Regions from separate parts of the Buttiauxella noackiae genome, predicted to be linked through region 2. Evidence: predicted binding sites of a transcription regulator. Region 2 holds the regulator's gene; each other region holds the start of a gene.
The links. The regulator LexA, encoded in region 2, represses DNA repair genes until DNA is damaged. The targets are predictions, from matches to a motif close to TNCTGTATGTACATACAGNA.
Positions count from the first base shown of each region.

Region 1: a site for LexA is predicted at 6,880-6,899, ahead of IX31_RS04750 (metal-dependent hydrolase). Genes of this name have one in related genera too.
Region 3: a site for LexA is predicted at 7,451-7,470, ahead of IX31_RS05035 (DinI-like family protein). Genes of this name have one in related genera too.

Region 1 is NZ_JPRU01000001.1:1,041,181-1,051,439, reverse strand. It holds one part of gene IX31_RS22765 (IS3 family transposase) at 1-246, shown strand, start outside; one part of gene IX31_RS22765 (IS3 family transposase) at 246-1,150, shown strand; gene katE (catalase HPII) at 1,194-3,452, opposite strand; gene cedA (cell division activator CedA) at 3,610-3,849, shown strand; gene IX31_RS04760 (tetratricopeptide repeat protein) at 3,929-4,615, opposite strand; gene IX31_RS04755 (L-cystine transporter) at 4,747-6,138, opposite strand; gene IX31_RS04750 (metal-dependent hydrolase) at 6,272-6,862, opposite strand; gene kduD (2-dehydro-3-deoxy-D-gluconate 5-dehydrogenase KduD) at 6,976-7,737, opposite strand; gene hxpB (hexitol phosphatase HxpB) at 7,894-8,562, opposite strand; gene IX31_RS04735 (YniB family protein) at 8,730-9,266, shown strand; gene IX31_RS04730 (fructosamine kinase family protein) at 9,302-10,162, opposite strand.
Region 2 is NZ_JPRU01000001.1:1,842,505-1,852,763, forward strand. It holds gene IX31_RS08315 (cupin domain-containing protein) at 1-77, opposite strand, end outside; gene zur (zinc uptake transcriptional repressor Zur) at 183-698, shown strand; gene IX31_RS08325 (CsbD family protein) at 791-1,000, opposite strand; gene dinF (MATE family efflux transporter DinF) at 1,158-2,489, opposite strand; gene lexA (transcriptional repressor LexA) at 2,564-3,172, opposite strand; gene IX31_RS08340 (diacylglycerol kinase) at 3,281-3,649, opposite strand; gene plsB (glycerol-3-phosphate 1-O-acyltransferase PlsB) at 3,776-6,205, shown strand; gene ubiA (4-hydroxybenzoate octaprenyltransferase) at 6,423-7,295, opposite strand; gene ubiC (chorismate lyase) at 7,295-7,804, opposite strand; gene malM (maltose operon protein MalM) at 8,168-9,109, opposite strand; gene IX31_RS08365 (maltoporin) at 9,257-10,259, opposite strand, start outside.
Region 3 is NZ_JPRU01000001.1:1,101,053-1,111,311, reverse strand. It holds gene purB (adenylosuccinate lyase) at 1-1,121, opposite strand, end outside; gene hflD (high frequency lysogenization protein HflD) at 1,142-1,771, opposite strand; gene mnmA (tRNA 2-thiouridine(34) synthase MnmA) at 1,797-2,903, opposite strand; gene IX31_RS05065 (NUDIX hydrolase) at 2,972-3,421, opposite strand; gene IX31_RS05060 (methylglyoxal synthase) at 3,537-4,034, shown strand; gene rluE (23S rRNA pseudouridine(2457) synthase RluE) at 4,029-4,661, opposite strand; gene icd (NADP-dependent isocitrate dehydrogenase) at 4,796-6,046, shown strand; gene IX31_RS05045 (DUF1003 domain-containing protein) at 6,166-6,690, shown strand; tRNA gene IX31_RS05040 (tRNA-Thr) at 6,839-6,914, shown strand; gene IX31_RS05035 (DinI-like family protein) at 7,191-7,433, opposite strand; gene IX31_RS05030 (MltF family protein) at 7,540-9,006, opposite strand; gene cspE (transcription antiterminator/RNA stability regulator CspE) at 9,371-9,580, shown strand; gene IX31_RS22215 (YqaE/Pmp3 family membrane protein) at 9,863-10,021, shown strand; gene IX31_RS05015 (hypothetical protein) at 10,200-10,259, shown strand, end outside.

The DNA of each region.
Region 1 (10,259 bases), 800 kb from region 2:
AGCGGTATGGCATCCAGGGGCGCTCCACCGTTCTTGTCTGGCTGCGTAAATATGGCCGGCTTGACTGGAGTCCCGGACTTCCTGACCTGGTGAAGAGGAAACGGCCTGTGGCTCAGACGACTATCCCGCTTACACCCGAACAAAGAATCAGGGAACTTGAAGAACAGCTTGAGCTGGCGAACCAGAAAGCGGAGTTTTTTGAGTCGATTATCAATGTCCTGAAAAATGATTACGGGGTGAGTGTCGTAAAAAAGCGGCACGGCAAGTCCTCGCGCAAAGTCCGGCCCCCAAAATAACCGTTACGCGCGCATGCCAGTTCCTGGGGCACAGCAGACAGGCGTGGTATCAGGACAACACAAGGCGCAGAAAACGCCAGGAACAACATGCCCGGGTTCTTGCGTTTGTTACCCGCGTCAGGTGTCGTCAGCCGCGAATCGGTACGCGTAAACTGCACTATCTGCTGAACACTCAGGCCGATAACATGCTGAATATAGGACGAGACCGTCTGTTTAACCTGCTGAATGAATACCGGCTCCTGGTGCCAGTGAAACGGGCGTATCACAAAACCACCAACAGCCACCATCGCTTTTACCGGCATCCTAATTTGCTGAAACCCGGCCCGGGACAGGTTACCGCCCTTGAGCCAGAGCAGGTCTGGGTTGCCGACATTACGTACCTTCCACTGCTCAGTGGCACAGCTTATCTGAGTCTGGTCACAGATGCCTGCTCCAGAAAAATCATGGGTTATCATGTCGGGGAAAACCTGCAGACAGAAAATGTGGTAAAAGCGTTCAGACAGGCTCTGAGGCGAAGAAAAACGACGGGGTCCCTGGTTCATCACTCTGACAGAGGACTGCAATACTGTTCAGTGCTTTATCAGTCAGTCCATGAGAAAAACGGGATAACCTGTTCAATGACCGATGGTTATGACTGCTACCAGAATGCGCTGGCTGAGCGAATAAACGGGATCCTGAAAAATGAGTTTTTACTCTCGCGTCCTGCAGACCTGGCGCAGGCCCGGGAAATGGTAAAAGAATCCGTGGCGATTTATAACCATGAGCGGCCACACCTGGCCCTGAAATACAAAACGCCCGATGATGTTCATCAGGCGTTTTACAGACAGAAAACTGTCAACGTATATCAGGACTAGTCACACCTTTAAACCACCTCCTCCGGAGGTGGTGATTGATTTGCTACGCGGGCAGATGGGCAATTTTACTGTCGCGTGCCCAAACCCGATGGGCGGCGAGAAGTTTAAGGAATTCACTGGTGAATTTGGCAGTGACGGTGTCACCTTCAACCACACCTTCTTCTCCCTGTGCATCTATACCCAGTTTCTTTTTAAACTGGCGCGCATCTCCAGCCAGGCCAATGACTTTCAAATGTTTATACGCCTCCAGCAGATAGTAGGCGGCATCGCCGTTATCCAGAATGGATTTCAGGTCGCCCCCCGGCACAATCACCGCATCCACCGTTACCGACGGTGAACCTGTGAAGGTCGCCGCGATAGGCAACAGGGAACCATCGTCTGCGCTGATTTCACCCATGCGCGAGAAGAGCAGTTTGGTATGCACGCCTTGCGCTTTTAACGCCTTCATGGTGGCTAATACATCTGTGGCTTTAGTGGTTTCATTCAGTAGAATCGCCACCACACGCCCTTTCACTGTGCCGCTCGGCACCGCGTACAGACTCAGGCTCGGATCTTTCTTCAAGCCGTTCACATCTTTTGGCGGCGCGACGTGCATCTGTTCATCAGACAGTTCGATACCCAGATTTTCCGCGACCGGTTGGGCAAGGGAAATATCGATATGTGTCAGATGATCCAGCACTCTTTCGCGGATATACGGCCTTGCGACTTTTGATAATTCAAAGCTAAACGCGTTAATAATATGCTGCTGCTCGACAGGCGTCTGACTTTGCCAGAACAGGCGAGGCTGAGAATAATATTCCCCGAACGACGGGCTGCGCTCACGAACTTTATGCCCCTCGATGCGTTCCTGATAACTTTCAAAACCACCCCGTTTAGGCCCCGGAGGCGTCTCTCGTGGCCAGTTATCGTTGATGGAGTTTGGCTCGTAGTTGGCTGGATTGCTGTCGATATCCATGCGGTGCATGCCGTCACGCTGGAAATTGTGATAAGGGCAGGTCGGGCGGTTTATCGGTATTTCATGGAAATTTGGCCCCCCCAGACGGCTGATTTGGGTATCGGTGTAGGAGAATAAACGCCCCTGCAATAGCGGATCATTACTGAAATCCAGCCCCGGAACGATGTGGCCTGGGTGGAACGCCGCCTGCTCGTTCTCGGCGAAGAAGTTGTCCGGGTTACGGTTGAGCGTCATTTTGCCCACCAGATGAACCGGCACTAATTCTTCCGGAATTAATTTGGTCGGGTCGAGCAGATCAAAATCGTATTTAAATTCATCTTCTTCCGGGATTAATTGCAGGCCTAATTCGTATTCCGGGAAATCGCCCGCTTCAATAGATTCCCAAAGATCGCGACGGTGGAAATCGGGGTCGCGGCCTGTTAGTTTTTGCGATTCATCCCAAACCAACGAGGCTTTACCGGCGGTCGGCTTCCAGTGGAAACGCACGAACGTCGCTTTACCCTCGGCGTTGATCATGCGGAAAGTATGGATGCCGAAACCTTCCATGGTGCGATAGCTGCGCGGCAGGCCACGGTCAGACATCGCCCAGATGACGTTGTGCAGCGTTTCGGGTTGCAGGGAGACATAATCCCAGAAAGTATCGTGGGCGCTGCCGCCTTGCGGGATAGCCCAGTGTGGCTCGGGTTTTACGGCGTGGACGAAATCCGGGAATTTATGCGCATCCTGAATGAAAAAGACCGGCGTATTGTTGCCGACTAAATCGAATATGCCTTCTTCGGTATAAAACTTGGTGGCGAATCCGCGAATATCGCGCACCGTGTCGGCTGAGCCTGCACCGCCTTGTACGGTAGAGAAACGCACAAATACCGGCGTGATTTTATCGGGATCAGAAAGGAAATCTGCTTTGGTCACTTCTGCCATATTTTTGTATGGCTGGAAATAACCGTGCGCCGCAGAACCACGCGCGTGGACGATACGCTCGGGAATACGCTCATGGTCAAAATGGGTGATTTTTTCCCGCAGGATAAAATCTTCCAGCAGTGTAGGACCGCGTGTACTGGCACGCAGTGAGTTCTGGTCATCGGCAATGCGCACACCCTGGTTGGTGGTGAGAGGGAAGTTCTCACCATTTTTGCGATGAGGATCGAGCGATTTAAGTTTTTCGTTTGAGGTATCAGGGCTTTTAAAACTCCCCGGTGCGGTAGGTTGCGCTCCCGGTGGGGATGGCTCAGCGGAAGGCTGGTGAGATCCATCTTCAGGTGCCAGTGAATCCATACCAGGCTTTGACTCGTTAGCGTCATGTACAGGTGCACTGTGATTCGAAGGGTGCTTATCGTTCTTCGACATTGAACTCATCTCCTGTTTTAGTTCTGCTATTAATGGGCCTTTTATGGCCAAAACAGCTTTAACTATAGAACAAGGTCATCTCAACGCGAGACGAGAAGGGGCGTTCTCCGCTATCATAGCGAAGTTGTTCATCAATTTAGTTTTGATTCCATTGCCTATGAAACCTTTGCGCCAACCGAATACTCGTCCCGTTCTTACGTACCAACCGCGTGTTGAACCCGCACCACCGGCTCATGCCTTGCGAGTGGATGGGTTTAAGGATGTGTGGCTACTACGCAATCGCTACGTGGCTTTTGTACTGGTAGGGAATGCGTTCCGTCAGTCACCGCCCTTTACCTTACCGGAATCGGCACAACGTTGGGCAACACAGGTCAGACATGAAAATGAGATTTACTGAGAGAAGAACGAGCTCAGAGCTGTTTTAAGAAATATGAATTTAAAGGCCTGCCGGGTGCAGGCCCTGCAACGAAAATAACTTATCCGCCGTTACTGATCCGCTCAAACTCTTCGCAACCGGTATCAAAGCCTTCAGTGCAACTCAAATTCAGCCACTGCAAGGCACGCTGTTTATTGACAGCGATAAAACCTTTTTCGCCATTTAAAAATAGCATTCCAGCCCAGTACTCGGCATAACCCGTGCGGGAGAGTGCAGAGCTGCGTTTAAACCAGAAAGTGGCTTTTTCATCATCTTGCGCAGCCCCTACACCGTTGGCGTAGATCAACCCTAGTAACATTTGCGCATCGACTGCTGAGTCACTTTCTATATCCTGCGAGGCGCTTTCCAGCAGTGTAATGGCCCTCGGGTAATCGGGTTTACCCGCTTGTGTATTAACGAAAATACGCGCCAGAGTCACTTTCCCTGCCAGGCTACCTCGTTGTACGGCTTGTTCTGCTAACGACTTAGCCTGCTGATAATCTGCAGTGGCGGGATCATGAATTTTGAGTTGGGCCAGTAATGCCATGGCATCGGCATCACCCTGAGCCGCTGATTTGGCAGCCCAGCTTTCAGCCTGCTGATATTCACCGGCGCTAACCAAAGTATCGGCAAGATAGAATTGCGCGCGGCTATCACCTTGCTGCGCATGTTGTAGATAAGGGCTATCGAGATTTTCTGCCCAGACGCCAGAGACACAGAAGAAAAGTAGAATGGAGAGTCGTTTCATTGAGGGAAGAGGTCCGTAGAAGGCTAAAGTATTTTGGCACCCTGAAAGGGGCTCTAAGTTATAAATAAAAAACGGTTCCCTTTTACAGGAACCGTTTATTGTCGCAGATTCTACGGTGGTTTTGCTACTGATTAGCGATGTGCCAATTCCGCTTCTTCATCGCTATTGAGTAATTCTTTATCCGTCTGTTTCATCAACTGGCTGGTGATAGTACCCGCAGTCATTGAACCGCTAACGTTGAGTGCGGTACGACCCATGTCGATAAGTGGCTCAACAGAAATCAGCAACGCGACCAGTGTGACCGGCAAGCCCATAGCTGGCAGAACAATCAGGGCTGCGAAGGTTGCACCGCCACCGACCCCTGCAACACCTGCGGAGCTTACGGTTACGATACCAACCAGAGTGGCAATCCATATAGGGTCCAGTGGGTTAATCCCGACTGTTGGCGCGACCATCACTGCCAGCATGGCAGGATACAGGCCAGCACAACCGTTCTGGCCAATTGTGGCACCAAAGGACGCCGCAAAGCTTGCGATGGACTCAGGAACACCCAGACGGCGAGTTTGCGCTTCAACGTTCAATGGAATGCTGGCTGCGCTAGAACGACTGGTGAAGGCAAATGTCAGGACAGGCCAAACCTTGCGGAAGTATTTCAGCGGGCTGACGCCGTTTACGGCCAGCAATACTGCATGCACGCCGAACATAATTGCCAGACCCAGATAAGACGCAACCACAAAACTGCCGAGCTTGATGATGTCTTGCAGGTTTGAACCAGCAACAACTTTAGTCATCAGTGCAAGTACACCGTATGGCGTCAATTGCATGACCAGACGTACCAGCTTCATTACCCAGCTTTGCAGCGTATCGATCGCAACCAGAACACGTTCACCTTTCGGTGCGTCGTCTTTCAGCAATTTCAGAGCAGCGACACCCAGGAAAGCGGCGAAAATGACCACGCTGATGATTGAGGTTGGATTCGCCCCAGTCAGGTCAGCAAACGGATTCTTCGGCACGAATGACAGAATCAGCTGCGGCACGTTCAGGTCAGCCACTTTGCCCACATAAGTGGTTTCAATGGTACTCAGACGGGCTGTTTCAGCAGTACCTTGTACCAAACCTTCAGCCGTCAGGCCGAACAGGTTGGTAACTAACACGCCAACAAGTGCTGAAATCAAAGTGGTAAACAGCAAGGTTCCGATGGTCAGGAAGCTGATTTTCCCCAGTGAAGAGGCATTATGCAGACGAGCTACCGCGCTCAGAATTGAGGCGAACACTAATGGCATGACGATCATTTGCAACAGTTGTACATAACCGTTACCAACGATGTTAAACCACTGGATAGATTGTTTAAGTACCGGGCTGTCTTCGCCATAAATGGTGTGCAGCGCAAGGCCAAACACGACGCCCATTACTAAACCAAGTAGTACTTTCTTTGCCAGACTCCACTGTTTGTGGCGAGTTTGCGCCAGCAACAGCAGCAGAATAACGAACACGATAACGTTCGCTATAAGTGGAAAATTCATCCCCGTATCTCCTGAGTGTTTTTTAAATAGATGGACTGATTGCCATCTTTATTCTGTAAATCGTACCAGAAGCTTAGAGCGACACTTATATTCAAAAGGAATTGATTATTACATTTTGAGTGGTTTCGTCTAATTATTGTGCCGAATGGTGATTTAAAAGACTGTTGAAGGTCATTTGCATGGAAATTATCACCTGTGATGACCAACGCACCGCACTGTTATCGGGCAAACTTTGCGGCATCCACACTGCCAAACCAAAAAGCGCCATACACAAAACGCGTTCAAGTTGGTTGCCTTTTTGCGGTCTGACAATCGGAAAGCGAAAGCGCAAACGGCATGGCCATAGCAGTGGAACTCCAGCAGGGGTAAGCATATCTGCCAGAATATGGCTCAAATAACCCAACACCATACCTTGTAGCGCATCGGCGGGAATAACCCAGCTTTCAGGGACTTTAAGATAGAACAGTGCAAGGCTTGCAAACACCGCAAACAAACTGTGTGTGAAGCCCCTATGACCGCAGGCACGGGCGATAGGTTTAGAAATCCATGGCAGACGCTGGCCCAGGAACGACTTTGGATGATCGATATCTGGTAATAAGCAGGTCAGAATGGCTGATGGCACAATATGCCACCAGTCTCCTTGAGCAAGCACGGGCGTGAGTTCGGCGTTTTTCGCGAAAACTGCGCAGGCAATGGAAAAAAGAAGATGGCCTTCCGCCGTCATGATACTACCTGGATGAAAACTGTCGATTCATACAGTATAGGGATTTTATACAGTAGACGGAAGAGGTGACGGCGTAACATTTTGCAACCGCCGGTTACCCGGCGATAGCCTATTTAGCGGGCCAGCCAGCCTCCGTCGACGGCAATGGTATATCCGTTGACGTAATCGGACGCACTTGATGCGAGAAAAACTACCGGGCCTTGTAGATCCGCGGGAACTCCCCAACGGCCTGCTGGAATACGGTCAAGTATTTCCTGGCTGCGGACTTCGTCATCACGCAGTTGCTGAGTATTGTTGGTAGCCATATATCCGGGGGCAATGGCATTCACATTAATATTGTATTGTGCCCATTCGTTTGCCAGAAGTCGTGTGACACCGAGCACCGCGCTTTTTGATGCCGTATAAGAGGGAACACGTATACCGCCCTGGAATGACAACATTGAGGCGATATTAATGATTTTCCCGCTACCACCTTGCGTGATGAATTGTTTTGCTACCGCCTGAGAGAGAAAGAACACTGATTTAATGTTCAGGTTCATCACGTCGTCCCAGTTTTTCTCACTAAACTCAAGAGCGTCTTCGCGGCGAATGGTGCCCGCGTTATTGACCAGGATGTCTATTTTCCCCATCCCAGACACGGCTTGTTCGATGATACCTGGTATAACCTCGTGCTGGCTTAAATCGGCCTGGATGGCGAGAAAACGTCGCCCTAGCGCTTCCACTTTTTGCGCGGTTTCGTGCGGAGTTTTGCGGTTCACACTAACGATGTCACAACCAGCCTCAGCAAGGCCGATCGCCATTCCCTGACCCAGTCCAGTATCACAGCCTGTGACGATTGCGACTTTACCCTGCAGATTAAAAGCATCGAGAATCATAGTTACCCCGGTATCCGGAAAAGCGCATATGCGCGTGTAAATAAAGAATAGATACGGGATGGAGGAAATTCAAATTAATATGAAATGGCGTTTCAATAATTTTGACGGAGGTATGATTTTGAGAAAGGTGCGGGGAGCCCCGCACCTTATAAAATATTAGCCAAGCAGGTGTTCGGCACGTAATTCAACCAGTGACGGGAGTTTTACGTTGGCAAGGCACCAGCGCACATCAGCATGGTTTTCTTCGGCGGGAACCACGATTGAACGCATACGCGCAGCTTTTGTAGCAATCATCCCATTTACGGAATCCTCGAGCGTCACACAGGCAAGGGGATCAACACCTAATTTTGCTGCGGCATCCAGGTAAACCTGAGGGTGCGGTTTGCTGTAAGTCAGGTGTTCAGCTGAGGCGATGGCATCAAATTGGTCACGCAGATCAAACAGTTCCAGAACACGTTCAAGCATATGCAGAGGTGATGCAGAAGCTAAACCTACTTTCAGCCCCTGTGCTTTGCACAAAGCAACGGCTTCACGCACGCCAGGCAAGAGAGGGCGTTTTTCTTCAACTAGGGAGATGGCACGGGTAATGACTCGGTTAGTCACTTCTTCACGCGTTGGGCCATTCCACGGTTGATGGGCGAACCACAGGTCGACAACCAGATCGATACGCAAACCCAGGGTATCGGGCAGTTCGCAACGGCGGGAGATATCCACACCAATGCTTGCCATAACCTCCAGTTCGGCTTCATCCCACAGCGGTTCTGAATCAATTAGCAAACCGTCCATATCAAAAATTGCAGCTAAAATTTGGCGAGTAACAGCCATTTATCGACTCCTGTCATTTATGTATTAAAGATAAGATCTCTAATCAATAGCTGGAATTATCTGAGGATGCCACCGCTTTGTGAAATTCGTCCGTAAAGCTCAGGCGAAATCACACCGGACAAGGTAGACTTTGTGCGTACAAGTTACGTCTTAACCAAGGGGAACGAATGACGTATCAACAAGCTGGACGCATTGCCGTACTCAAACGTGTGGCTGGCTGGGTGATTTTTATCCCGGCAGTAATTTCTACACTGATTTCGATTTTGAAGTTTATGGATGCGCATAGCGAAAAACAGGCGGGCATTAATGCCGTGATGCTGGATTTTGCTCATGTCATGATCGAGATGATGCGTTTCAATACGCCATTTTTAAATTTCTTTTGGTACAACTCGCCCCAACCGGAGTTCCATCAGCAGGCAAACGTGCTGTTTTGGGTTATCTACGCGCTGATTTTTATTGGCCTTGCGTTGCAGGCGTCGGGTGCGCGTATGAGCCGCCAGGCTAAATTTTTGCGTGAAGGTGTGCAAGATCAGTTGATTCTGGAGCAAGCGAAAGGCCCGGATGGATTAACTAAAGCTCAGATCGACGCAAAAATCGTCGTGCCACGACACACGATTTTCCTGCAAATTTTCCCACTCTATATTTTACCCATCATCATTATCGTCATCGGTTACTTCTTCTTTTCTTTACTGGGTTTCATCTAGAAAACGCCACTCCTGATTGAGGAGTGGCGAAGTCATTACGCTGCCAGAACCCTATCTAATGCTTTTTCCGCGACCACTAAATGCTGGCCGCCAAAAAGAATCGCCCGGTTAAGTAGGGTGTAGAGTTGATAGATTGGTTGGCGCAGGAGGAAGTCTGTGGGAAGAGGGGAGATCGACTGATAACCGTCATAGATTTGCGGTGGTTGATCGGGATGCAACGGCAACATTGCGAGGTCGCATTCACGATCTCCCCAGTAACACGCCGGGTCGTAAATAAATGGACCATCAGGCCCCATGGCACAATTTCCTGACCACAAATCACCATGCAGCAACGATGGCTGTGGCTGGTGGGAGGCGAGAGTTTGGTGTACAAAATCGACGATAAGATCGATATCGCCAAATTGGATCCCTTTTTCAGCGGCGAGTTCTAACTGCCAGCCAATCCGTTGCTCTGCAAAAAATGTTGACCAGCGTCGTTGCCAGGCATTGGGTTGAGGGGTAGTGGAAAGATCATTATCAAAATCGAGGCCAAATTGCGGTTGCTCGCTCCATTGATGCAATCGCGCCAGTTGTTGCCCCAGCAAAAAGGCGTTATGTGCATCCAGCGGTTTTGATGGCATGTATTCGAGCAGCAAAAAGCTGTAATCGCGATCGCTGCCAACCGCCCAGACTTTTGGTACGCGTACCGTGTTGCTGCGTGAAAGTAACTCAAGCTGATCGGCTTCCGCAGTAAAAATAGGCAACATTTCACGCGCATCGCTTTTGACAAAGATCTCATGACCGGCATAGTGAATTCGCCAGGCTGCATGAATTTCTCCGCCGGGTAATTCCGTGCGTTGTTCAATTTCCGCAGTGCCGAGTTGTTCACTTAACAGACGACTAATAGCTTGCCACATGATGCTTCTCCCCAGGTTTTCTGGTAGATCATTAGCTTATCGCTGTTAACCGGGTCAAACTTCGAACTGACGCACATCCCCGGTCATGATATTTAAA
Region 2 (10,259 bases):
TCTGCACTGTCTGGATAAGTCGAATCATCGTCACCTTCTATTTCCTTCCAGTGGCGAATGCAATCAGGTTTATTCATAACAAACTCCGGGATAGTCATCTCAAAAGGTTGTGGCTAAGCGCACCACTCGGCGTTTTTTGTGCGTTGTGATAAAGTGTAGGGCTAATCTACGGGGGAATACTGATGGACATCACGACTTCACAAAACGTGTTAGCGCAGGCTGAAAAACTATGCGAGCTGCGTAATGTGCGCCTGACACCACAACGTCTTGAAGTATTGCGTTTGCTGACTCAGCAAGCTGGTGCTATCAGTGCTTATGATTTGCTGGATTTACTGCGTGCCAGCGAACCGCAAGCTAAACCTCCGACAGTGTATCGTGCACTCGATTTTCTGCTCGAACAAGGTTTTATACACCGTGTAGAGTCCACCAACAGCTATGTGTTGTGCAATCTTATCGATCAGCCAATTCACTCATCTGCAATGTTTATTTGTGACCGATGTGGTGCGGTGAAGGAACGTAGTGCGGAAGGTGTGGAAGATATCATGCACCAACTGGCTGCCCAACTAGGATTTGCTTTGCATCATAATGTTATTGAGGCACATGGTTTATGCAGCGCGTGTGCAGAAGTAGAAGCTTGTAGCCATCCTGATGCTTGCGGGCATGATCACTCAATTCAATCGAAGAAAAAGTCGCGCTAAACAGCGTTGATTTGAAAGGAAGGGAAAGGAACGGTACCTCCATGTACCTGGGCGGGTAGCCTATGAGATTTCACACATCTGAGAGTTGCTGATTACCAGCGGTACTTGTTATGTGTTTCCCACTCACCGACTTCTTTCTCTGCCTGATCCTTCTGGTATCCATAGCGTTCCTGGATTTTACCGACTAGCTGATCGCGTTTGCCTTCGATGACAGTCATATCATCATCAGTCAGCTTGCCCCATTTCTCTTTTACTGTGCCTTTGAACTGTTTCCAGTTACCGCCGATTTCGTCTTTATTCATATTAATATCCTCATCGTATCGGTTAAGAACTGCTAAATAATTACCAACGTCCATTGTGTTGCCGTTCGACTAACACCCACTATCTGCTGGACGTGATAATAATTGTAGCCAAGGATATGGCAGTATGGATAAAACTAAGAATCTTTAACCACATGGCTTAAATTTGTACATTGGTAAACCAACTATTTTGCCGCCAGTGGCGACGCCAAATCCACCCCAAAGACAAGCCTCGTAGTGCCAGAAACACCGCGATGGATAGCCACAAGCCGTGATTGCCTAAATATGGAACCGTGAAGAGCGTTAGCCCGAAACCCAGAGCGGCAACCGCCATGCTATTTCGCATCTCAGCGCCTCTTGTCGCGCCAATAAACATCCCATCCAGCAAGTAGCACCAGACACCGACTACGGGTAACACAATCTGCCAGTGGAGATAGCGATCGGCCTGGAGCTGTAATTGGGGAATGGACGTCAGAAGAGAAACAATTTGCTCACCAAACAGGGCATACACAAGGGCAAACATCAGCGCGACCAAACCCGCCTGGCGACAAGCCGCACCCCAGACCTCGAGTAATTGACCGCGATTTTTTGCACCATAGGCTTGCCCGGAATGGGCTTCGACGGCATAGGCAAAACCATCAAGCGCATAAGCGGTAAACGTCAGAAGCGTCATCAACACCGCATTGACGGCTACGATTTCGCTGCCCAGGCGCGCACCGAATATAGTCACTGAGGCGAAACAAACCTGTAGCAGCAGCGAGCGCAACATGATGTCCCGATTGAGCGCCAGCAAGCGGCGAACATTGCCACGCCACGAGTTTTTGAGCATCTCAAAGCTGATACCCCGTAACCCCATCACCTTTTTCACCATCAGCAATCCGATGATAAATGTCGCGTATTCAGCAGTGACAGTCGCAAGCGCCGCCCCCTGAACATCCATATGCAACCCCATCACCAGCCACACATCCAGTACGATATTCAGGACATTGCCGACAACCAGCAAGATAACCGGAGCTCGCGCGTACTGAACACCTAACAACCATCCCAGTAAAACGAGGTTTGCAAGCGAGGCTGGCGCACTCAGCCAGCGGATTTCAAGAAAGCGTTGCGCTTGTACGAGCACATCCTGATTGCCGCCGACAATTTGTAAAGCGAGTGAAATGAGGGGATCACGCAGTAAGACAATTGCCACCCCAGCCCCTAGTGCCAGTAATAATGGCTGCACTAGTGCACGAGCTAACGCTGAGGGATTATTGGCTCCAAAAGCCTGCGCAGTTAACCCTGTGGTACTCATTCGCAAAAACAGCAGCAACATAAACAGGAAGCTGGTTGCTGTCGCACCAATGGCAACACCGCCCAGATAAACAGGGCTATCCAGATGACCAATAACAGCCGTATCGACAAGGCCAAGCAGCGGGACGGTAATGTTGGAGAAAATCATGGGTAAAGCGAGGCGCCAGAGCGCACGATCCGCCGTGGAGAATAATTGCATGACCTCTCCTGAAGGAGATCAAAGAGAATTAAGACGGTGATGCGCACTCTAAATGCGCATCACCTGAAGAGATTTTACAGCCAGTCGCCGTTGCGAATAACCCCAACAGCCAGCCCTTCAATAGAGAAGTTATGCTCACGCAGGTCAACTACAATCGGTTCAAACTCACTGTTTTCTGGCAGCAAATGAACGGTATTGCCCTGTTGTTTTAGACGTTTAACGGTAACTTCATCGTCGATACGCGCGACAACAACCTGGCCATTACGCACATCCTGTGTTTTATGAACCGCAAGCAGATCGCCATCCATAATGCCGATGTCTTTCATCGACATACCGCTGACGCGCAGCAAAAAGTCAGCATTCGGTTTAAACAGTGATGGGTCGACCTGATAATGGCCTTCGATGTGTTGCTGTGCCAGGAGTGGCTCACCTGCAGCAACACGCCCAACCAGCGGAATACCGGAGACTTCTTCCACCAGCAAACGGATGCCGCGTGAGGCACCAGAAACAATCTCAAGCACACCTTTACGGGCAAGTGCTTTTAAATGCTCTTCAGCGGCGTTCGGAGAACGGAACCCCAGACGTTGAGCAATCTCGGCACGAGTCGGTGGCATGCCGGTCTGGCTGATATGATCCCGAATAAGATCAAACACCTCTTGCTGCCTGGTAGTTAACGCTTTCATTCCGCCCCCTGGGTGTTTATACAGTTATGCTGTGAGTATATACAGTCAAAGGTCAATTTGGAACCATAAATTAAGCAAAAAACCAGGCACTTAACTATTCTGGAAAGATCACCGCAAATGCGACCAAAGCAGCGTGACCCAGGTAATTACCGCGAGGATAATTGCGATTAATACAGCGGCCGAGCCCATATCTTTGGCGCGTCCTGAAAGCTCGTGATAATCAGTGCCAACACGGTCGACAAGGGCCTCAATAGCGCTATTGAGAATCTCAACAATCATGACCAACACGACTGAACCGATAAGTAGAATACGGGTGATAGGATCGACATCTAACCAACATGCGATGGCAATGGCGATAACGGCAGAAACGCCTTCCTGGCGGAACGCTGCTTCATTGATCCAGGCAGCTTTAAGCCCTTTCCAGGAATAGCCTGCGGCTTTGATGATACGGGTAAGTCCAGTGGTACTGCTCGCCATTTTGGGAAACCTTTTCAAATTATTTGCATCAATGCTTGTCAAAATTATAACGCCACAGAAATCTGGGTGAGATTCTGATATTCTTGCGGCGAATTTGCATCATTAACCTGAGGCTTTACATCGTTTATGTCAGGCTGGCCAAGAATCTACTACAAATTACTTAATTTACCATTAGGCGTTCTGGTAAAGAGCAAGTCCATTCCGGCTGATCCACAAGCCGAACTGGGCTTAGATCCCACACGCCCAATAATGTACGTTCTGCCTTATAACTCAAAGGCGGACTTATTAACCCTGCGCGCACAATGCCTCGCGCACAACTTGCCCGACCCTCTCGAACCGTTAGAGATCGACGGTGCGGTATTGCCGCGCTATGTCTTTATCCATGGCGGTCCGCGCGTGTTCACCTATTACACGCCAAAAGAAGAGTCGATCAAGCTGTTCCATGATTATCTCGACTTACACCGCAGCAATCCAAATCTGGATGTGCAGATGGTGCCGGTATCGGTGATGTTTGGCCGCTCTCCGGGCCGCGAAAAAGGCGAAGTTAATCCGCCATTGAAAATGCTTAACGGCATTCAGAAATTTTTCGCAGTCTCGTGGCTTGGGCGCGACAGCTTTGTGCGTTTCTCTGCACCAGTTTCGCTACGCCAGATGGCAACCGATCACGGTACAGACAAAAAAATCGCCCAAAAACTGGCACGCGTGGCGCGTATGCACTTTGCTCGCCAGCGTTTAGCGACTGTTGGCCCGCGTCTGCCGGTACGTCAGGATCTGTTTAATAAGCTTCTGGCCTCAAAAGCTATTGCCCGTGCAGTAGAAGATGAAGCGCGCAGCAAGAAAATCTCCCATGAAAAAGCGCAGCAAAATGCTGTTGCCTTAATGGAAGAGATTGCGGCGAACTTCTCTTATGAAGCCGTTCGTCTAACCGACCGTGTGTTAGGTCTGACGTGGAACCGTTTGTACCAGGGCATTAACGTTCATAACGCTGAGCGTGTGCGCCAACTGGCTCATGACGGCCATGAGATTGTCTATGTGCCCTGCCACCGCAGCCACATGGACTACATGCTTCTGTCTTACGTGCTCTATCACCAGGGGCTTGTTCCTCCGCACATTGCGGCGGGTATCAACCTGAATTTCTGGCCAGCAGGCCCGATCTTCCGCCGCCTGGGCGCGTTCTTTATTCGTCGTACCTTTAAGGGCAGCAAACTCTACTCCACCGTGTTCCGTGAATATCTTGGTGAGCTGTTCAGCCGTGGATATTCCGTTGAATACTTTGTGGAAGGTGGCCGTTCTCGTACCGGCCGTTTGCTTGACCCGAAAACCGGTACGCTGTCGATGACCATTCAGGCCATGCTGCGCGGCGGTACTCGTCCAATTACATTGGTGCCGATTTACATTGGCTACGAGCATGTAATGGAAGTGGGGACTTACGCGAAAGAACTGCGCGGTGCGACCAAAGAAAAAGAGAGCTTCATGCAGATGGTGCGTGGGCTGAGCAAGCTGCGTAACCTCGGCCAGGGCTATGTTAACTTCGGCGAACCAATGCCGTTGATGACATTCCTCAACCAGCGAGTGCCTGAGTGGCGTGATTCAATCGACCCGATTGAAGCCATCCGCCCGGCATGGTTAACGCCAACGGTTAATGAAATTGCTGCCGAACTGATGGTGCGTATTAACAATGCAGGCGCGGCAAACGCCATGAACCTGTGTTGTACCGCGCTACTGGCATCACGCCAGCGTTCACTGACTCGCGAACAACTAACCGAACAGCTCAACTGCTACCTGAGCCTGTTGCGTAATGTGCCCTATTCACCGGACGCTACCGCACCAGATCAGCCTGCAGAAGCGCTAATCGAACACGCGTTGCAGATGAATAAGTTTGAAGTAGAGAAAGATACAATTGGTGACATCATCATTCTGCCGCGTGAGCAGGCAGTGCTGATGACTTACTACCGTAACAACATCCTGCATATGCTGGTGTTGCCTTCTCTGCTGGCTGCAATTATCACGCAGCATCGCCACATTTCTCGTAGCGAGCTACTGCGTCAGGTCGAGCTTCTCTACCCAATGCTGAAGGCTGAGCTGTTCCTGCGTTGGGAAAAAGCTGAGCTTGCCGGTGAAATTGAGGTACTGCTCAACGAGTTTGTACGTCAGGAACTGGTTACGCTGACTGACGATGAAGTGCTGATTAACCCGGCTCGTTCCCGCACCATGCAGCTCCTGGCCGCAGGCGTGCGCGAAACACTGCAACGTTACGCCATTACTTTCTGGCTGCTGAGCGCGAATCCATCCATCAACCGTGGGACGCTGGAGCGCGAAAGCCGCACCGTCGCCCAACGTTTGTCGGTATTACATGGGATTAACGCGCCGGAGTTCTTTGATAAAGCCGTGTTCACCTCGCTGGTACTCACCTTGCGCGATGAAGGCTATATCAGCGATACCGGAGATGCAGAGCCAACCGAAACCATGAAGGTCTACCAGATGCTGGCAGAGCTGATTATGCCGGATGTGCGTTTGACGATTGAGAGTGCGACGTCGCAGGCTGCGACCGAGTAAGAAAATCTGGCGGATGGCGCGATTGCTTATTAGCCCTACGGTTCTATTTGTAGGGCGGATAAACAAAGTGTCATCCGCCATTTAGTTTCTTATACCGAAGCGAATTCTAGATGCAGGTAGGCGGCAATCGAATGAATCCCGATGAGCTTACTCAGTCAGTGATTCGGGTCAATGAGAGCAACCAACCCCTGCAACCTGAAGGACGATGGGAGATATATCAGAGGTGTATGTAACTCAACACCAACCCGATAAACAATACCAGGCCCACATAGTTATTGTTCAGAAAAGCTTTAAAACAAGCATCGCGGTCACGATTCGCCGTCAGTCGTTGTTGATGGACGAAGAGCATCCCCGCCAGCGCTATAGACCAGTAGAACGCCCCACCTAATCCGTTTAACCAGCCAATCACCGCCAACAACACCATCACCGTAAACTGCAAAATACCGATAATCAGGTTGTCGTAGCGGCCAAATAAGATCGCTGTGGATTTAATGCCGATTTTCAGATCATCATCGCGGTCAACCATTGCGTACTGCGTGTCATAAGCCACAGCCCAGCAAATATTGGTTAAAAACATCAGCCAACAACTAAGTGGAACAGACTCGCTCACTGCGGCAAATGCCATCGGTATTGACCAGCCAAATGCGGCCCCTAGCACCACTTGCGGCAAATGAGTGTAGCGCTTCATAAACGGGTAAACCCATGCCAGCGCTAACCCCGCCACCGATAATAAAATCGTCATGGTATTCAGCGTCAGTACCAGTAAAAACGAGAGCACTACCAGTACCGCAAATAAGATACGTGCTTCTTTCTCGCTTACCGCCCCGCTCGGCAATGGCCTGTGCGCCGTGCGTTTCACGTGCCCATCAAATTTGCGGTCAGCGTAGTCATTTACCACGCAACCCGCAGCGCGCATCATCCAGACTCCGGCTATAAACACGCATAAAATAGTTAGCGGAGGCACGCCCGGTGTCGCAAGCCACAGCGCCCATAGTGTGGGCCATAACAACAAAAGCGAGCCAATCGGCTTATCAAGCCGCATCAGACGTTGATACGCCTGCCATTTACCCTGTTTCAGACTCCACTCCATTATTTTTCCTCTCGATACAACGGAGATGCAGGAAGGAATAACTCGGTCAACACCAGTGGTTTTCCGGCTAATCTCAGGCGGGAACGACGCCCCCATAGCTCCGAACTGCGGCCAATCTCAATAAAATCCCGTGTCAGGGAAGATGAACTAAACAGATAGCGTCCAAGCGGCGTGGTTCCGAGCCTTTGTAAAGCAAGCTCTGGTCCTTCAAGGGTTGACTCAGGCACCACCGTGCGCCCCAAAAGCCAGGGCTCATCGTCACCGCAAAGCACAACTTCGCGCAACCAATAACGGCCAGACTCCGGCAACATATCAGCTTCAGGAAGAACGACATGTGATTCGAAAAAACCTTCACGCACAATGCGGGCAGTAACTTTGGAACAATACTGCTCAAAACGTTTGGTCATTGAGTCTTCAAGCAACAGCCAGTCAAGGAGTGACGCACTCAACCCTTCTGGAATCGCAGCTTCAAAACGTAAGGCGCGCAGTGGCGAAAGCGCGTCAGACATGGGAATTTCTCCGAAACAAAACCGGCAGTCATTGTAACGCAGAATAGGTAGAGGGTGGCAGGCAAAAGCACAACATCGGTTTAACAATACTGGGCAGTGATAAATCAATCCTTCTAAATCATTCGACTTGAATCAAGGCGGCAAGGGAAAAACAAATCTGTCGGGAACAGATTTGAACAGCGCGCTGGCCCGCAGGGTGAGCCTCACGATGAGGCTCATCTATCCCAGGGATCTTACTCAAGTAAGTGACCTGGGTTTGTGAGTGCAGCCAACGCAGACTCAGCTCGAAGGATGACGAAGGAAAAAAAAGGTGCGCATAAACATGCGCACCAAACTTCAAACATCAGCACTGCGGGGAAACCATCACCCCTTGCCTTTTACACTGCTGATAAAGGTTTTACGGGCGCTAGTCGATCCCAGGCGTTCGGCTTCATCCAACAGTTTAAGGGCTTTATCAACATCACCTTTCGCAACTGCATCTTTGATAGCCTGGTTGAAGTAACTCTCTGTATCGCTAAGTACAGGTTCTTTTTTCGCGGCAGGAGCTGGGGCCGGAGCTGCAACCGCAGCAGGTGCTACATAAGTTGCGGCTGGCGCTGCGGTGTTCCCGACTGTGACCGGTCCAGGGCCTGAGGAACCAAACAATGGGCCGACCAGTACGCTTGATGCCGAAGAAGTTTTAACTTTAATCTTCAGAGTCCCATCAGTGCCATGGCGGGCAATTGGGTCTGGAATATCCGGAACCGCATTACCCGTGCCTTTCGCATAGGCTTTGGCCGGATCGATCATTGTCGTAGTTTGTTGGGTGTCTTTATTGGTGGTAAAGACCAGTAAATAGAGTTTTTGTTGTCCCAGAGCTGGCGTTAATTTCAGGGTACCTTCAAGGCGATCAGCCGACATTACGCCGGGTTCCTGATAGGTGAAGTAACTTGCCGGGAAAAACGCAGCAGGCGTCATATTCTGATCAAGAACTAACACGTTCGGTGCAAATACTGAGTTTTTGTTCACTTCACTGGTTAGCGTAATCGTCAGCTCACCAATATTGGCAGGTACGCTATAGGCTGCAACCGGGCCAGTAATATCCCCGGCCTTCAGGGTTTGGCCACTGGTAGCAAGCGTTGTCGTCAATGTCTTTGATTGATCGACAGGCGTCCATTGCAACTGTTGTAATTCAGATGTCGGCACGCTCGGCGCCGTAGAAATATCCTGTGGAACGATATTCACATCAGCCAGGCTTACGGCAGGTACGCTGGCGAGCAACCCTGCGGAAAGGCAGAGTGCGAGGAGACTTTTTTTCATTTTCATTTTTATAAACCTCGAATGGGAAATCAGTGGAAAGTTAGCCAGGCAATAGCGCTTTCCATCGAAGCAGGCATTGGCATAGAGGGTAATCATGATGAGGAGTTCAGTGGCAAACTCCTCATCATTTCTTCACTTCAGATTAATGCTGTATTACCACCAGATTTCCATCTGAGCACCGAAGGTCCACTCGTCGTTGTCACCACGGCTGGTAGAGAAGTTGCTATTGCCGGACGAGTCGCTGATCTGGAAGCGAGTAGTATCACCGTTGCCGTCTTTAGCGTAGCCCCATTTCTCATCCCACTTAGCGTAGGTTGCGAAGACACGCAGTGCCGGACGGGACCAGATGCTGTCGCCTGCCTGCCATTGTTGTGCCAGGGTAATTTTGTATTGTCCGTTACGATCGCCCGTTTCCTGGGATTTGACGTTGTCGTAGCCAACTTCCAGCAAGGTACTCATGATTGGCGTCCATTTGAACATTGGACGCACACCGATGGTGTACCACTCAGTCCCCTGGTTATCATCCAGGTTCAGGTTCTGGTACATACCGACGTACATCAGGTCCCATTGGTCTGCCAGGGTAATTGCACCATGGTCGATAACACGGAACAGATAACCGTCGTTATTGAGACTACCGCCCTGCGCCTGGCCTTTACCTTGCGAAGTCATTGAGTCTGTTGCGTACTGCAGAACAAACTTGTTGTAGCCTTTCATCATGCTCTGGGTATGTTCAAGAGTACCCATCCAGCCATCTTTAGAAGCGCCTGGTTGCAGATAATAGTCGTCAGGAATATTGGTGTGACCGTAATCGACACCCAGCTCCAGGGTACCGCCTGGGTTGGTTTCAATACCAGCCCAACGCACGTCGAAGACGTCGTTTGGAACTTTATTGTTATAGGACAAACCGGTAGATGGATCGAAGCCATCTGCGAAGGTAGAAGAACCGCCTGATTCAGAAGAACGAGTTGCAGCAAACGAGAGTTTACCTACGCCAACATCAATGTTTTCCAGACCTGCACCAGGACCAGAAATATCCCAGTAGTAGAAGTCGATCATGTGAACGTCATGACGTTGATAGAAACGTTTACCGGCCCACATATTGGCACCTGGCAGCGCATCAATCAGGTTTTTACCCTGTACGTTAGCTTCACGGAAT
Region 3 (10,259 bases), 740 kb from region 2:
AGACGGTCACGGTTCACTTCCAGCTTGCTCACACCTTTCAGGGTGGACTGGTAAGCAATCAGCGCGTAGCCAATGCCGACGCCCAGGTTACGCAGCACGGTTGAGTCAGTCAGGTCGCGCTGCCAACGGGAAACAGGCAGTTTGCTCGCCAGGTGTTGCAACATAGCGTTAGACAGGCCCAGGTTACCTTCCGAGTTTTCGAAGTCAATTGGGTTAACTTTGTGCGGCATAGTGGAAGAGCCGATTTCACCTGCGATGGTTTTCTGCTTGAAGTGGTTCAGCGCGATGTAACCCCAGACGTCACGATCGAAGTCGATCAGAATGGTGTTAAAGCGGGCGATGCAATCAAACAGCTCAGCGATGTAATCGTGTGGTTCGATCTGTGTGGTGTACGGGTTCCACTGGATGCCCAGAGAAGTCACGAACTCCTCACTGAACTGGTGCCAGTCAACTTCCGGGTATGCCACCATGTGGGCGTTATAGTTACCTACCGCACCATTGATTTTGCCCAGAATGTCCACTTTCTCTAACTGGCGGAACTGGCGCTCCATACGATACGCTACGTTTGCCATCTCTTTACCCATTGTTGATGGGGTTGCAGGCTGGCCGTGGGTACGGGAGAGCAGTGGAATATCACGATACTGAACCGACAGGTCTTTCACCGCGTCGATAACTTTACGCCAGTACGGCAGAACCACGTCCTGACGGGCGGTTTGCAGCATCAACGCGTGGGACAGGTTGTTGATATCTTCTGAAGTACAGGCGAAGTGAATAAATTCAGATACCGCATGCAGGGCAGGGATGGCCGCCACTTTTTCCTTCAGAAAATATTCAACCGCTTTTACGTCGTGATTGGTGGTGCGTTCAATGGTTTTGATGCGCGCGGCATCTTCTTCACTGAACTCAGCCACAATTTTATCAAGGTAACCGTTTGCGTCCGCGTCAAAAGCAGGAACTTCCTTGATCGCTGTGTGCGTGGCCAGTTTTTGCAGCCAACGTACTTCGACTTGTACGCGGAATTTCAGCAAACCAAATTCGCTGAAAATAGCGCGCAGAGCGCTGACTTTGTCGCCGTAACGTCCATCAACGGGGGAAACGGCGGTCAGTGAGGATAATTCCATAAGTTACAACTCCAGAGAGGTTAACATTGAGCAAGAATTTGTTTGGCCTGAGCACACAGGCGACTACGAGAAAACATTAACTGCAAGCGGCCACCGCCAACTTGATGCCATAACACGGCGGCGCGAATACCCGCCAGCAGTGAGGCGCGTACTTTACTTTGCACCTGCGGGCTTTGCAGCACAGCAGGGGAGCCGGTGACCTGAATACGTGGGCCTAATGGGCTAATTACATCAACATAAATCCCGGCCATGGCGCTCAGAAGCGTGTCGGACTCAAGATCAAAATGTTCAAGCTGACGTTGCAACCCGGCAATGCTTGAACCGAGTTTGTCCATGGCACCTTTGCTGCCGTGAAGCTTACGTTCCAGCACCATCAGGCTTAATGTGTAGCGCGTCAGTTCGGCGTTCAGCCCCTGGCGATTACTGGCGTTCAACACGCCCAGCAAAGTTTCCAGACCGAGTTTAAGGTTAGCTTCGTTGCCACCAAAAACATCCAGCGTGGAGCCCGGGTTTTGATCGATAACGCTGTTCAACGAGACATGCAGCGCATCGTTATCGCAATGCCCCTGGTGTGCCAATTGCTGAACCAGACGGGCAGACTGGCAGATCCCTGCCAGTGCGATGGTGATGTCATAGTAATTCTTGGCCACGGAGCTTCTTCCTTGCTGACAATTTTTAAACAGTGAGCGGCAGACGCTGCTCAATAACACCACCGCCGAGGCAGATTTCGCCCAGGTAAAACACGGCAGACTGGCCGGGCGTTACGGCAGCAACAGGTTCATCAAAACGCACTTCAATACGATCGGCATCCAGAGGTGTAATCACGCATGGAAGGTCAGCCTGGCGATAGCGAGTTTTAACGGTGCATTTGAGCGGTTCGGTCAGTGTTTCACGGTCAACCCAATGTAATTGTTGTGCAATCAAGCCAACGGACATCAAACGCGGATGCTCACTACCCTGAGCAACTACCAGAATATTGTTTTCGACGTCTTTATCGACCACATACCATGGATCTTCGCTGCCTTCTTTAGTGCCGCCGATACCCAGACCTTTGCGTTGCCCGAGCGTGTGGTACATCAAACCCTGATGCTCACCAATGTGTTCGCCATCAACGGTAAGAATTTTACCCGGCTGTGCAGGCAGGTAACGGCCAAGAAATTCGCGGAATTTGCGCTCGCCGATAAAACAGATACCGGTGGAGTCTTTTTTCTTCGCGGTGATCAAATCTAACTCTTCAGCAATGCGGCGCACTTCTGGCTTTTCCAGTTCACCTACCGGGAACAGGCTCTGTGCGATTTGCTCGTGCCCCAGGGTATAAAGGAAGTAGCTTTGATCTTTATTATTGTCTAAACCGCGCAGCAGGCGGCTTTTACCGTCCACATCCTCGCGGCGCACGTAGTGACCGGTGGCGATATAATCGGCACCTAAATCTTCGGCGGCAAATTCGAGGAAGGCTTTAAATTTGATCTCTTTGTTGCACAGAATATCCGGGTTAGGTGTACGCCCGGCTTTGTACTCTTCCAGGAAGTGTTCAAACACGTTATCCCAGTATTCTGCGGCAAAGTTTACGGTGTGCAGTTCAATGCCGAGCTTGTCGCAAACGGCTTGCGCATCAGCTAAATCAGCAGCAGCAGTGCAGTACTCCTCGCCATCATCCTCTTCCCAGTTCTTCATGAACAGGCCTTCCACCTTGTAACCTTGTTGTTGCAACAGGTAAGCGGAAACGGAGGAATCGACACCGCCGGACATCCCGACGATCACTTTTTTTGGGCTTTCAGACATTGGAGTAACTCATGACATTGAACTTATAAGGCGGCGTATTCTATCACGCATCCCCAAAGCTATCACCCCTAACTAAACGGCCAGTTAAATGCGCCCAGTATGCTGAGCGGATAACGTTCAGCACGTTGGTAGCAGCGAATACTCTCGGCAACCAGCGGCGAGCGCAGATTATCAGCGTTAACAATTTGTTGCGCATCGAGCCATAAACAACGATCGATATCGCTATCGTGTGGCGTTGTCGGGAGTTGTTCGTCAAGATCGATAGAAAAAAGGAATCGCAGAAAAGGGGTTTTATCCGGGGCTATCCATTGGTGCATACGGATAAACGTTTGTGGTTGCGCATAAATACCGGTTTCTTCATATAATTCGCGCTTAGCGGCTTCTATTAACGTTTCATCAGCTTCAAGGTGCCCGGCAGGCTGATTCCACGTGGCTTTGCCATTGATTGTTTCTTCAACGATTAAAAATTTCCCTTGTGCCTGAACCACGCAGGCGACGGTAACGTGCGGTTTAAACATCGTTATTTATCCTGTCTTAAATTCGTTAGTACGATCATTAGAAAGTGATCTGGATCACATATTTTCCTGTGACCTATACTTTGTTGGATTTCAAAAATCCCACGAGGGCACCATCATGCAGCTTACCACGCGTATTATGCCGCAACAGAAACGTATCGCTTTAGTAGCTCACGATCCTTGTAAACCCGACTTACTGAACTGGGCGGTTGATAACCAGACGGCTCTTAGCCACCATATCATCTATGCAACGGGTACCACCGGAAACCTATTGCAGGCACACACTCGGTTATCCGTTCTGGCGCTGATGAGTGGTTCGATAGGGGGCGACCAACAGCTCGGATATCTGATTGCTTCAGGCCAGATTGACGTACTGATTTTCTTCTGGGACCCGCTTAGCGCGGTGCCACATCACTCTGATGTCAAAGCACTGATGCGGCTGGCAACGGCCTGGAACATCCCGATTGCCAGCAACGCGTGTAGCGCAAATTTCCTGATTAACTCATCGTTATTTGAGCAGGCACTGGAAATCACGGTGCCCGATGGCGATGCGTTCCTGAGCAGCCGCGTTTCTCATGTGACTCAAAACGGTGTCCATACTCAGCATCTTTTATAGCGCGTCCATTGGGATTTCGCGCCATTCTCCCGGAGCTAAATCTGCCAGTTCAAGTGTCCCCATTGCATAACGAACCAGGCGCAGCGTCGGGTAACCGACATGCGCCGTCATTCTCCTAACCTGACGATTACGCCCTTCATATAAAGTGATTTTCAACCAACTGGTTGGAATGGCCTTGCGTTCACGAATCGGTGGATTACGTGCCCAGATCCACGTTGGCTCATCAACTAATTCAGCGCCAGCTGGCAGGGTTGGACCATCGTTGAGCGTCACGCCATTTCGCAAAGATTCCAGCGCTTCTTCCGTCGGCACACCTTCAACCTGCACGAAATAAATTTTACCGGTGCGTTTGCCTGGTTCAGTCAGCTTTGCCTGCAATACGCCGTCATTAGTTAACACCAGTAAGCCTTCGCTATCGCGATCCAGACGGCCCGCCGCGTAAATTCCTTGTAACGGTATGTAATCTTTCAACGTGCTGCGCCCGGATTCGTCGGTGAATTGCGGTAGCACATCATAGGGTTTATTGAAGATAACCAGCCGCTTCGGTCCGCTATGCTGTGGTTTTTTGGCAGGTCGTTGTGTGCTGAATCGTTTAACTTGCTGGTTTCTAAAAGAAGTTTTATTCATAGTGTTTTCAGACGTTAGGTATTAACGCATTATAACGGAAATCACCAGTGATTGGCGCGGGCCTGATATTCAAGTAGTATTGACACGCACATTACAAATCATTAACAAAAAGAAGCGCTCGAAGGAGAAGGTTAATGGAAAGCAAAGTAGTTGTTCCGGCGGAAGGTAAAAAGATCACCCTGCAAGATGGCAAACTGAATGTTCCTCACAACCCAATCATTCCTTTCATTGAAGGTGATGGTATCGGTGTGGACGTGACGCCAGCTATGATTAAAGTGGTTGATGCCGCTGTGCAGAAGGCCTACAAAGGCGAGCGGAAAATTTCCTGGATGGAAATCTATACCGGCGAAAAATCTACCCAACTTTATGGCCAGGATGTCTGGCTGCCAGAAGAAACTCTGGACCTGATTCGTGATTACCGTGTGGCGATTAAAGGGCCACTGACCACGCCAGTTGGCGGCGGCATTCGTTCTCTGAACGTTGCTCTGCGTCAGCAACTTGACCTGTACGTGTGCCTGCGTCCGGTGCGTTACTACCAGGGCACTCCAAGCCCGGTTAAACACCCAGAGCTGACCAACATGGTTATCTTCCGTGAAAACTCAGAAGATATTTATGCGGGCATCGAGTGGAAAGCTGACAGCGCTGAAGCTGAGAAAGTCATCAAATTCCTGCGTGATGAAATGGGCGTGACGAAAATTCGTTTCCCGGAACATTGCGGTATCGGCATCAAGCCTTGCTCAGAAGAAGGCACCAAACGCCTGGTTCGTGCAGCCATCGAATACGCAATCACCAACGACCGTGATTCCGTGACTCTGGTTCACAAAGGCAACATCATGAAATTCACCGAAGGTGCTTTCAAAGACTGGGGCTACCAACTGGCGCGTGAAGAGTTCGGCGGTGAGCTGATCGACGGCGGTCCATGGGTGAAACTGAAAAACCCTAATACCGGCAAAGAGATCGTCGTTAAAGACGTTATTGCTGATGCGTTCCTGCAACAGATCCTGCTGCGTCCTGCTGAATATGACGTTATCGCGTGTATGAACCTGAACGGTGACTACATCTCCGACGCCCTGGCAGCACAGGTTGGCGGTATCGGTATCGCACCAGGCGCGAACATCGGTGACGAATGTGCACTGTTCGAAGCCACCCACGGCACCGCACCAAAATATGCAGGCCAGGATAAAGTGAACCCAGGTTCTATCATCCTTTCCGCAGAAATGATGCTCCGTCATATGGAATGGTTCGAAGCGGCTGATCTGATCGTTAAAGGTATGGAAGGCGCGATTAACGCTAAAACCGTAACTTACGATTTCGAACGCCTGATGGAAGGCGCTAAACTGCTGAAATGTTCAGAGTTTGGCGACGCGATGATCGAACATATGTAATTAGCGAAGTTTGCTAATGTTGAAACGGGAGCCTTTGGGTTCCCGTTTTTTATTGGGACGCTATTCCTCTGCTAAACTTTGGTTTCATTACTCTTTGTTATGGCTGAGGATTATTAAAAATGGCGATAATCACTAAAGACTCCGCTCGTACAATAAAGAATCCTGACCATTTGCGTTTCCATCGCCTTCATCAGCACTTAGCGCCGACCTTCGGGGAAAGTTGGTTTGCATTAAAAGCTGAAGCGTTTGCCCGGTTTTTCGGCACGCCATTCTTTCTCGGTGCACAAACCCTGATAGTTTTAGTTTGGATCTTGCTCAATATCACAGGGGTGAGCCATTTCGATCTTTATCCCTTCATCTTATTGAACCTGGCATTCAGTCTTCAGGCCGCCTATGCGGCACCTCTTATTTTATTGGCACAAACGCGGCAGGCTGAACGAGATAAGGCACATGCGGAAGCTGACGCTCTGCACAGGGAGGATTTAGCTCAGGCCAATGAGAAACGTTTAAAAGTTGCAGCTGAACAGGCCGAGCAGATGATTAAATTAATCGAAATGAATACAGAGCTGACAAAGGTGACAAAACAGCTTACCGAACGTATAGAAATAATAACTGAGCAGCTCCATAAACATTTGGTTAAGTAAGAATGCCGCAAATCATTAGCCAAATTTTAAGCAAATAAGTTGTTATTTCGTCGTGAATGGTTGATTTAAAATCAATAAGTTGAATTTTTGAGCGAACGATTCGCAGGGGTTTGCATAGCGGCTCGGCTTTGTATAATATGTTTTCCACGCCGACTTAGCTCAGTAGGTAGAGCAACTGACTTGTAATCAGTAGGTCACCAGTTCGATTCCGGTAGTCGGCACCATACATTAAAAAAGCCACCTTTCAGGTGGTTTTTTTTCGTCTGTATTTTAGTGAAAAAAGGAAGGCTAGCTGTGGATAGCACTTCCTTCTTATTGGTTAGATCCAACCTTGCTGGCTTGCAAGCCAAACCAGGATTGCCACCACAATTAGTACTACGGTTGTTTTTCTCATTATTGCTTAACCTGTTGGGAAATAGCCCTGATTTAGGGTAGTGCCGATGATAGCAGGAGTTTAGAACGGGAATAACCACGTTTTTATCGACTGTGCCGGCCTACATTTACTCTTCACAAACCAACCAAAAATCTGCTTCGTCAAACATCTCTTCTACCAGACGGTTAATCTTTTCTTTTTCATTCTTTGTACAGTCACTGTTTACTGCATTAGTTTGCATCGGTTTTACCCTGACATCGGCATCGGGGAAAATGGCCTGAACGCGTCGGGTCAGTTCATCAAGAATTTTTTCATTTGCACCGGGAAGGCCCGCTACATTTCGTTTGTCGTAAACCAATTCAACGAACATTAAAATGCTCCTTCTAAAACTGTATTTATATACAGTAATAAATATCGGTATTCAAGGCAAGTCTGTTCCCGAAAAACACAACGTCAGCAGAGGGGTGATGTGAGGGTTATTCTGTTTTAAGCCCGGTAAGCGGAGTCTCGTGTCCACGTGCTTTCATCTGTTCCATGATTAATTGATAAGCAATGTAATACTTGAAGATATTACTCACGTATTGCACGGTTTCATTGCCAATGCGCTGCTGTGCAATGCGTTCGACATTGTTAAACCAGATGTTGGGATCAAGACCTTTGGCCTCGGCTTCTTTGCGTAAACGGGCAATTTTAGCTGGCCCTGCATTATAGGAAGCAAAGGTGAAAAGGAGTTTGTTCATTTCGGTCATAGGCTGGTCCGCAAAATAGCGGTCGCACATAAAGCGGATATATTTCACACCCGCGTTAATGTTTGGGTCGATTAACCGTATATCACCGACTTTTAACTCTTTCCCGGTCGTAGGGAGCACTTGCATTACGCCAATCGCGCCGCTTTTACTGCGCACCTTCTGGTCAAGGCGAGACTCCTGGTAGCCTTGCGCTGCCATCAATAGCCAGTCGACATTATATTGCTGACCATATTTGCGGAAAATTTCGGTTACCTGGTAAAACTTATCTAATTCTTCTTGCGAGCGAGAATCTTTCACCCATTTTGTATTGCGTAAGTATTTATAAACTTGCTGATTTCCGAATGAAGTACCAATTTTATGTGTCGTGGTGAATTTATCTAATTGCTTACGCAGAAGCGGGGAGTTTTTGCGCATAGCCAATGCGATAGAACCATCATTACGAAGCGTAATGTCTTCATATACCACCAGATTAGGGTAAATTTGCTTCCATAATAGCGCCAGGTATCTGTCAACGACGGTGTAATCTGCAAGATTGGCATTCACCATCTCCAGAATATCTTCTGGCTCAAAATTACCAGGGGCTTTAATGACGACTGCCGGAGGGAGCTTCTTCTCAACTAAGCTTTTATTTAGTGCATCAATACTGGAAATGTAGCTGGTCGAGGGGTTCACATACAGGGACTTACCCGAAAGGGATTCAACATTCTTTAATTGAGGTGCTTTACTACTGGCAATAACGACTTCACGGACGTTTTTTGCTAATGGAGCACTGAAGTCGACGAGTTTTTCGCGCTCCTCGGTAATCGTCAAATTAGCTGCAATTATATCGCCATGCCCGGCGATGAGTTGGGGGATAAGTTGATCACGAGCGGTCGGAATAAATAGAAGATGTGTTTTCTGGGAGGGTTTTAGGCCCTTGTTAATTTGTTTATCAAACTCTTGCATCAGTTCTACCATGACACCACGTTGCGTCCCGCCGTTATCTATAAAGTAGAAAGTTTTACTGTATGGAATCAAAACGCGCACGACGCGCCTTTTTTGCATCACATCAAAGTCACCCAGAACAGTATTAACTTTGGTTTCGAATTTCAAAGGGGGGTCTTCGGTGGCTGCGTGCGTCATCGGCAAAACCGCTGTGATCAATAGCACTACAAGCAGCAAGCGGATCATTGCTACACCATCTAAACCTTCCAACCGGACACTGTTTAACTATAGCTCGCGCATGATAACTTGATTAAAAAACGCACAATACATTAATGGGCGAAAGCCATAGAAAGCCATAGAAAGCCATAGAGGGCGGTTTGCGGCCTGGATGAGAAAATTATTATTTGAAAATAATTCTTGCTTCCAATGCGCGACTATGAGTAAATGCGTCATCGGTTTGGAAGACAGACCTTATGAAAGCAGTTTTAGTAAAGCAGTCCTCAGTTCAAGCGCTATCAAGTCATCAGATACCCCTTCTTCGTGAGTCTCCTCCTAAGTGCCTAAATAAGAAACGTTCTGCAATACAGACCACGTTCGCCATATTAAATGGCTATAAAATATCGAGGAAGTATCTATGTCTAAAATGACTGGTTTAGTAAAATGGTTTAACCCAGAAAAAGGTTTCGGTTTCATCACTCCTGACAATGGTAGCAAAGATGTGTTCGTTCACTTCTCTGCCATTCAGAGCAATGATTTCAAAACTCTGGACGAAGGCCAGAAAGTTGAGTTCTCTGTTGAGAACGGCGCTAAAGGTCCTTCAGCAACTAACGTTGTTGCTCTGTAAGACTGCTAACGCATACTAAGACTGACGCATGCGAAGACGGTGAATAACCCGAGCCGATAAGTCGAAGTGAATAAACCCGCCATGTGCGGGTTTTTTGTTATTTGTAATCCTTAAAATCCCTTCTTTTTATCCAGGTAATCAATCACATAATATTTGTATGTGCATATCTGTTATTTACATTAATTAACGATACACCCTCGGTTGGTTTACGCTCAGTCGACTATGCTGGTAGTGAAATATACTTATTTGATTGTAGGTAGCATTAATAACTGGAGTTTTTTTATGGGCTTTTGGCGTATTGTTTTTACGATTATTTTACCCCCGTTGGGCGTTTTGTTAGGCAAGGGATTCGGCTGGGCATTTCTTTTAAATATTGTCCTGACTTTATTAGGTTATATTCCAGGCGTAATCCATGCGTTTTGGGTGCAAACCCGCGATTAATAAAATAAGACAGGCTTGTTGGTTTATTGCGAGTTCTGCAATGGTTCAAGTTGCGCTGCACGCGACCGGCACAGCCTCTTTACATCATTCCCTTTCATTGGGTGAAAGCGGCCTGTTTACATTTTAATCTAGGAATGTTCTGATATAGCCAATTTTTAACGAGCTATAGAGTCGCTTTATGTTTCAACTAAAACCGGGAATGCTGGCAATGATTATTGGTTCCCGTACTGCAGCCGGG